One region of the Staphylococcus haemolyticus genome, then DNA from elsewhere that is predicted to be linked to it. Evidence: a T-box and tRNA genes for the amino acid it is inferred to sense, from the RefSeq annotation. Region 1 holds a T-box; the other holds one or more tRNA genes.

Region 1 (3,416 bases):
GCAATGTATCAGCACCATGTGAATCTACAATATCATCAGGGTTAACTACATTCCCTTTAGACTTACTCATTTTCTCGTTACCTTCTCCAAGTATCATGCCTTGGTTAAATAATTTTTGGAAAGGTTCTTTCGTAGGCACGACACCTAAATCATAAAGCACTTTGTGCCAGAATCTAGCATATAGTAGATGGAGTACGGCATGCTCTACCCCACCAATATATAAATCTACTGGTAACCAATGTTTTAATTTTTCTGGGTCAGCTAACATATTACTATTATGTGGATCGATATATCTTAAATAATACCAACAACTTCCAGCCCATTGTGGCATAGTATTAGTTTCACGACGACCTTTCATTCCAGTCTTTTCATCAATTACATTTACAAACTCGTCGATATTAGCTAATGGTGATTCACCTGTACCTGAAGGTTTAATTTCATCAGTTTCTGGTAGTAAAAGTGGTAACTCTTCTTCTGGAACTGTAGTCATAGTACCATCTTCCCAGTGAATAACTGGTATTGGTTCTCCCCAATAACGTTGTCTGCTGAATAACCAATCTCTTAGTTTGTAGTTTACTTTCTTTTCGCCTGCACCTTTAGCAACTAATAGTTCAATTGCTTTAGAGATCGCCGTTTCATTATCTAATCCATTTAATTCACCTGAATTAATATGTTCACCAACACCTGTGTATGCTTCTTTTTGAATATCTCCACCAGCAATCACTTCGTTAATTGGTAAATTAAATTTAGATGCAAATTCATAATCACGTTCGTCATGCGCAGGTACAGCCATGACTGCGCCTGTACCATAACTAGATAGTACATAATCTGCAATCCAAATTGGCAATTTCTTACCTGTTAATGGATTTATAGCATAAGCACCTGTGAACACACCAGATTTATCTTTAGCTAAATCTGTACGCTCAAGGTCAGATTTTTTAGATGAGTCTTCTTGATATTTTTTAACCGCTTCTAATTTGTCTTCAGACGTAATTTCATTTACTAATGAATGTTCAGGACTTAATACTAGGAAAGTCGTACCATAAATTGTGTCCGGTCTTGTAGTAAACACATCAATACTTTCATCACTGTTATCTACTTTAAAAGATACACTTGCACCTTCTGAACGTCCAATCCAATTACGTTGCATGTCTTTAATAGATTCTGGCCAGTCAAGTTCATCTAAATCTTCTAATAATCGGTCAGCATATTCAGTAATTTTTAATACCCATTGCTTCATAGGTCGTCTATATACTGGGTGTCCTCCTCGTTCAGATACGCCATCAACGACCTCTTCGTTTGATAGAACAGTTCCCAATGCTGGACACCAGTTTACAGCAACTTCATCAACATAGGCTAAGCCTTTATTATACAATTGGATAAAAATCCATTGTGTCCATTTGTAATATTCAGGATCTGTAGTATTTACTTCTCTATCCCAATCATAACTGAAACCTAATTCTTGAATTTGACGTTTAAACGTTTGAATATTTTGCTTAGTAAATTCCCTAGGGTCATTACCAGTATCTAATGCATATTGTTCAGCAGGTAATCCAAAAGCATCCCATCCCATTGGATGTAGTACATTATAACCTTGCATACGTTTATATCTAGATACAATATCAGTAGCTGTGTAACCTTCTGGGTGCCCTACATGTAAACCCGCACCAGATGGATAAGGGAACATATCTAATGCATAAAATTTCTTTTGTCCTAAATTATCACTCGTTTTAAACGTTTTGTTGTCTGCCCAATAATTTTGCCATTTTTTCTCAATTTCCTTATGATTATATCCCAAATCTTTTTCCTCCTATAAATAAAAAACACCTCAAACTATTATTTATTACAGGGACGACTTCTTGCCGCGGTACCACCCTAATTCACATAATATGTGCACTTTATAATAGTAAGAGATGTTTATAATTTAATCGAATAACGGTAAGTTCACTTAATTCTTAACACTAGTTTTCACCACCACTAGCTCTCTGATGAAAAGTACTTAAGTTACTACTCCAATACATTTTAATATTATGAGATTCAAGCACTAATTGCAAGTGGTAGTTACTATTTTATTTCAACTCATGTATATATCATATCTATCTAGATTGTCGTGATTGTTTTCCTTTAGGTAGACCTTTGTCAAAGATTGAAAGGAAGATAATTCCAACAATTAATAAGAACATGATGCCAATGAACATCGCACTCATATTGAAAGTATCAACCAATACACCACCTATTAGTGGTCCAAATGCTTTACCAACAGTTGAAGCTGAATTAACGACTCCTTGATATTGACCCTGTTTTCCTTCTGGTGCCAGATAATTAGCTATAGTTGGTACTGCTGGCCAAACAAACATTTCACCAAAAGTTAATATAATCATTCCTATTAAAAATACAGTAAATTGTTCAGCAAAACTAGTTACAAAGAAAGACAGCATAAAAATTAAAATACCAACTAACATTTGATATTTTAAATTCCCTTTTAATAAAATAATTGCTGGTCTTATTAACGGTTGAGCAACTAAAATCATAATACCGTTAACTGTCCATAATATACTGTATTGTGACATAGAAATATTTAATTCTTGTGTAAATGATGCAATTGTAGTTTCCCATTGAATGTAAGCAATCCAACAAATAGCAAACATTACACATAATAATAAGAGTGCAATAAAGCGTTTTTTATTTTCTTTACTATGAATGTCTAGGCTGTCTGGTGTTCTAATTTTAGCGTGATATTCAAGATTAAATTGCGTTATCGCTACAATCCCAAATAAGACGTACATAATCAGGTTAGCTAAGAAAATATAATTAAAGCTTAACTCAGCAACGAAACCACCCATTGCTGCGCCTGTTGCTACACCAATGTTTTGAGCTAAGTATATTGCATTGAATGTCGTTCTCCCCCCGTTAGGCCAAACTGCACCAGCCATTGCATAAATTGCGGGAACTATCATTCCGCCACCAAAGCCTAACAATACTAACCAAATCGCATACCATGGCCAACCATGGAAGAAGTTTAAAAGTGTAGTACTGATTAAACATGTAACGGTACCTATCATTATTGTTCGATAACCACCTAACTTGTCGAACAATGAACCTCCTAGTAAATTTCCGACTACCATTCCAAATGAATTAACCATTAGAACAATCGCAGCAATTGTCAGGCTCTTACCAAGCTCTTCTTTCATATAAATTGTGTTTAAAGGCCATAAAAAGCTAGAGCCAGTTATATTTAGCGCCATGCCTATAACTAGCCACCATACTGATCTAGGTATATTCATATTTATTAGTCCCCTCTTTATATTTTTGTTGAACTACATTAAACACTATAACATTAAAGTATGTTAAAATCTTTACTTAGAACTAAGTTAGATAGAAAGGAAAATGTGTTATGGGTAACTATTTCCCGTATG
Region 2 (3,416 bases), 1.2 Mb from region 1:
GTTTTTTAGAAGTTGAAACACCAATGATGCATCAAATTGCAGGTGGTGCAGCAGCACGACCATTTGTTACGCACCATAATGCACTAGACGCTACTCTTTATATGCGTATAGCAATTGAATTACATTTAAAACGTTTAATTGTTGGTGGCCTTGAAAAAGTCTATGAAATTGGACGAGTATTCCGTAACGAAGGAGTATCAACACGACATAATCCAGAATTTACTATGATTGAATTATATGAAGCATACGCTGATTACCACGATATCATGGATTTAACTGAATCTATGGTAAGACATATCGCTCAAGAAGTATTTGGTTCTGCAAAAGTTCAATACAATGAAGAGGAAATTGACCTAGAGTCTGCCTGGACACGCCTTCATATTGTAGATGCAGTGAAAGAAGCTACAGGTGTAGACTTCTATCAAATTAAATCTGATGAAGAAGCAATCGCTGCAGCTAAAGAACATGGTATTGAAATTACTAATAATATGAAATATGGTCATATCTTAAATGAATTCTTTGAACAAAAAGTTGAAGAAACGTTAATTCAACCAACATTTATTTATGGACATCCAATTGAAATCTCGCCTTTAGCGAAGAAAAATCCAGAAGATCCTAGATTTACAGACCGTTTCGAGTTGTTTATCGTAGGTAGAGAACATGCGAATGCATTCACTGAATTAAATGATCCAATTGATCAACGTGAACGTTTCGAAGCACAACTTGTTGAAAAAGCACAAGGTAATGATGAAGCGCATGAAATGGATGAAGATTATATTGAAGCTTTGGAATATGGTATGCCTCCAACAGGTGGTTTAGGTATCGGTATCGATCGCTTAGTTATGTTGTTAACTGACTCTCCATCTATTAGAGACGTATTATTATTCCCTTACATGAGACAAAAATAGATTAAATTAAATATTAGAGATTGAGATAAAGTTTAGGGTTTATTCAAATGTTAACCTAATATATCTCAATCTCTTTTTTTATTTTGAGCCAGTTATTGTTAATAAAAGAGGCAAAAGGAATAATTAGTTTTCGATTTATATAAAATTAAGGGATTAAATATATTGGTGTGATAAAGGGTTATTATCAAAGGGAGAGTTACAAAAGTAAAAAAGAGTAGAGAAGTTATTATAAAACAATATAAAAAAGTGTAGTCAATATGCTTGCGATGTGCTAACATAGTAAAAGTGTTCAAAGAAGCGGAACCGACAAATAATAAACTTGTTAAATAAAAAAAGTTTTAAAAATTAGTTGACTTTGCTTTTTGAATGTTGTAAGATATAAAAGTCGTCGAAAACGAAAGTTAATTTTGTAAAATACTTGTAAAGATAACTTTAACAAAGTGTAAAATTAACTATTGAAAATTAAAATAATCGACATTATAATTAATTGAGTAAGTTATTGTCTGGTGACAATGGCAAGGAGGTCACACCTGTTCCCATGCCGAACACAGAAGTTAAGCTCCTTAGCGCCGATGGTAGTTGGATTTACGTTCCGCTAGAGTAGGACGTTGCCAGGCTTACACGTTGGAGAATTAGCTCAGCTGGGAGAGCATCTGCCTTACAAGCAGAGGGTCGGCGGTTCGAACCCGTCATTCTCCACCATTCTTAATTAATTAGCCGGCCTAGCTCAATTGGTAGAGCAACTGACTTGTAATCAGTAGGTTGGGGGTTCAAGTCCTCTGGCCGGCACCATCTTTGAGCCATTAGCTCAGTTGGTAGAGCATCTGACTTTTAATCAGAGGGTCAGAGGTTCGAATCCTCTATGGCTCATACGATTGTTTTAATAGCCACATGCGGAAGTAGTTCAGTGGTAGAACACCACCTTGCCAAGGTGGGGGTCGCGGGTTCGAATCCCGTCTTCCGCTCCATTATATTGCCGGGGTGGCGGAACTGGCAGACGCACAGGACTTAAAATCCTGCGGTGAGAGATCACCGTACCGGTTCGATTCCGGTCCTCGGCACCATCTTAAATAAAGCGCCCGTAGCTCAACTGGATAGAGCGTTTGACTACGGATCAAGAGGTTATGGGTTCGACTCCTATCGGGCGCGTCATTTAAATTTTATTTCTTATTTAATTACATACGGGAAGTAGCTCAGCTTGGTAGAGCACTTGGTTTGGGACCAAGGGGTCGCAGGTTCGAATCCTGTCTTCCCGACTTCTTAAATAATTCGGGGGCTTAGCTCAGCTGGGAGAGCGCCTGCTTTGCACGCAGGAGGTCAGCGGTTCGATCCCGCTAGTCTCCACCATTTTATAATGATTAAATGAACATTGAAAACTGAATGACAATATGTCAACGTTAATTCCAAAACAGTAACTTAAATGTTACAAACACTATTTAGTATTATGAGCTAATCAAACATCATAAATTTTTATGGAGAGTTTGATCCTGGCTCAGGATGAACGCTGGCGGCGTGCCTAATACATGCAAGTCGAGCGAACAGACAAGGAGCTTGCTCCTTTGACGTTAGCGGCGGACGGGTGAGTAACACGTGGGTAACCTACCTATAAGACTGGGATAACTTCGGGAAACCGGAGCTAATACCGGATAATATTTCGAACCGCATGGTTCGATAGTGAAAGATGGTTTTGCTATCACTTATAGATGGACCCGCGCCGTATTAGCTAGTTGGTAAGGTAACGGCTTACCAAGGCGACGATACGTAGCCGACCTGAGAGGGTGATCGGCCACACTGGAACTGAGACACGGTCCAGACTCCTACGGGAGGCAGCAGTAGGGAATCTTCCGCAATGGGCGAAAGCCTGACGGAGCAACGCCGCGTGAGTGATGAAGGTCTTCGGATCGTAAAACTCTGTTATTAGGGAAGAACATACGTGTAAGTAACTATGCACGTCTTGACGGTACCTAATCAGAAAGCCACGGCTAACTACGTGCCAGCAGCCGCGGTAATACGTAGGTGGCAAGCGTTATCCGGAATTATTGGGCGTAAAGCGCGCGTAGGCGGTTTTTTAAGTCTGATGTGAAAGCCCACGGCTCAACCGTGGAGGGTCATTGGAAACTGGAAAACTTGAGTGCAGAAGAGGAAAGTGGAATTCCATGTGTAGCGGTGAAATGCGCAGAGATATGGAGGAACACCAGTGGCGAAGGCGACTTTCTGGTCTGTAACTGACGCTGATGTGCGAAAGCGTGGGGATCAAACAGGATTAGATACCCTGGTAGTCCACGCCGTAAACGATGAGTGCTAAGTGTTAGGGGGTTTCCGCCCCTTAGTGCTGCAGCTAACGCATTAAGCACTCCGCCTGGGGAGTACGACCGCAAGGTTGAAACTCAAAGGAATTGACGGGGACCCGCACAAGCGGTGGAGCATGTGGTTTAATTCGAAGCAACGCGAAGAACCTTACCAAATCTTGACATCCTTTGACAACTCTAGAGATAGAGCCTTCCCCTT

The links. A T-box is a leader RNA that pairs with one kind of tRNA and senses whether it is charged. The one in region 1 lies ahead of leuS (leucine--tRNA ligase), so its partner is inferred to be a tRNA-Leu.
Region 2: it encodes a tRNA-Leu, which carries the amino acid that the T-box ahead of leuS (leucine--tRNA ligase) is inferred to sense. The anticodon was not compared.

What each region holds. Positions count from the first base shown of each region.
Region 1 is NZ_CP035291.1:1,092,150-1,095,565, reverse strand. Features, by position in the region: gene leuS (leucine--tRNA ligase) at 1-1,798, opposite strand, end outside; T-box leader at 1,845-2,030, opposite strand; gene EQ029_RS05390 (MDR family MFS transporter) at 2,097-3,284, opposite strand; gene mnmL (tRNA modification radical SAM protein MnmL/YtqA) at 3,395-3,416, shown strand, end outside.
Region 2 is NZ_CP035291.1:2,317,938-2,321,353, reverse strand. Features, by position in the region: gene lysS (lysine--tRNA ligase) at 1-908, shown strand, start outside; rRNA gene rrf (5S ribosomal RNA) at 1,411-1,525, shown strand; tRNA gene EQ029_RS11210 (tRNA-Val) at 1,535-1,610, shown strand; tRNA gene EQ029_RS11205 (tRNA-Thr) at 1,625-1,700, shown strand; tRNA gene EQ029_RS11200 (tRNA-Lys) at 1,706-1,778, shown strand; tRNA gene EQ029_RS11195 (tRNA-Gly) at 1,802-1,876, shown strand; tRNA gene EQ029_RS11190 (tRNA-Leu) at 1,884-1,972, shown strand; tRNA gene EQ029_RS11185 (tRNA-Arg) at 1,984-2,057, shown strand; tRNA gene EQ029_RS11180 (tRNA-Pro) at 2,091-2,164, shown strand; tRNA gene EQ029_RS11175 (tRNA-Ala) at 2,180-2,255, shown strand; rRNA gene EQ029_RS11170 (16S ribosomal RNA) at 2,378-3,416, shown strand, end outside.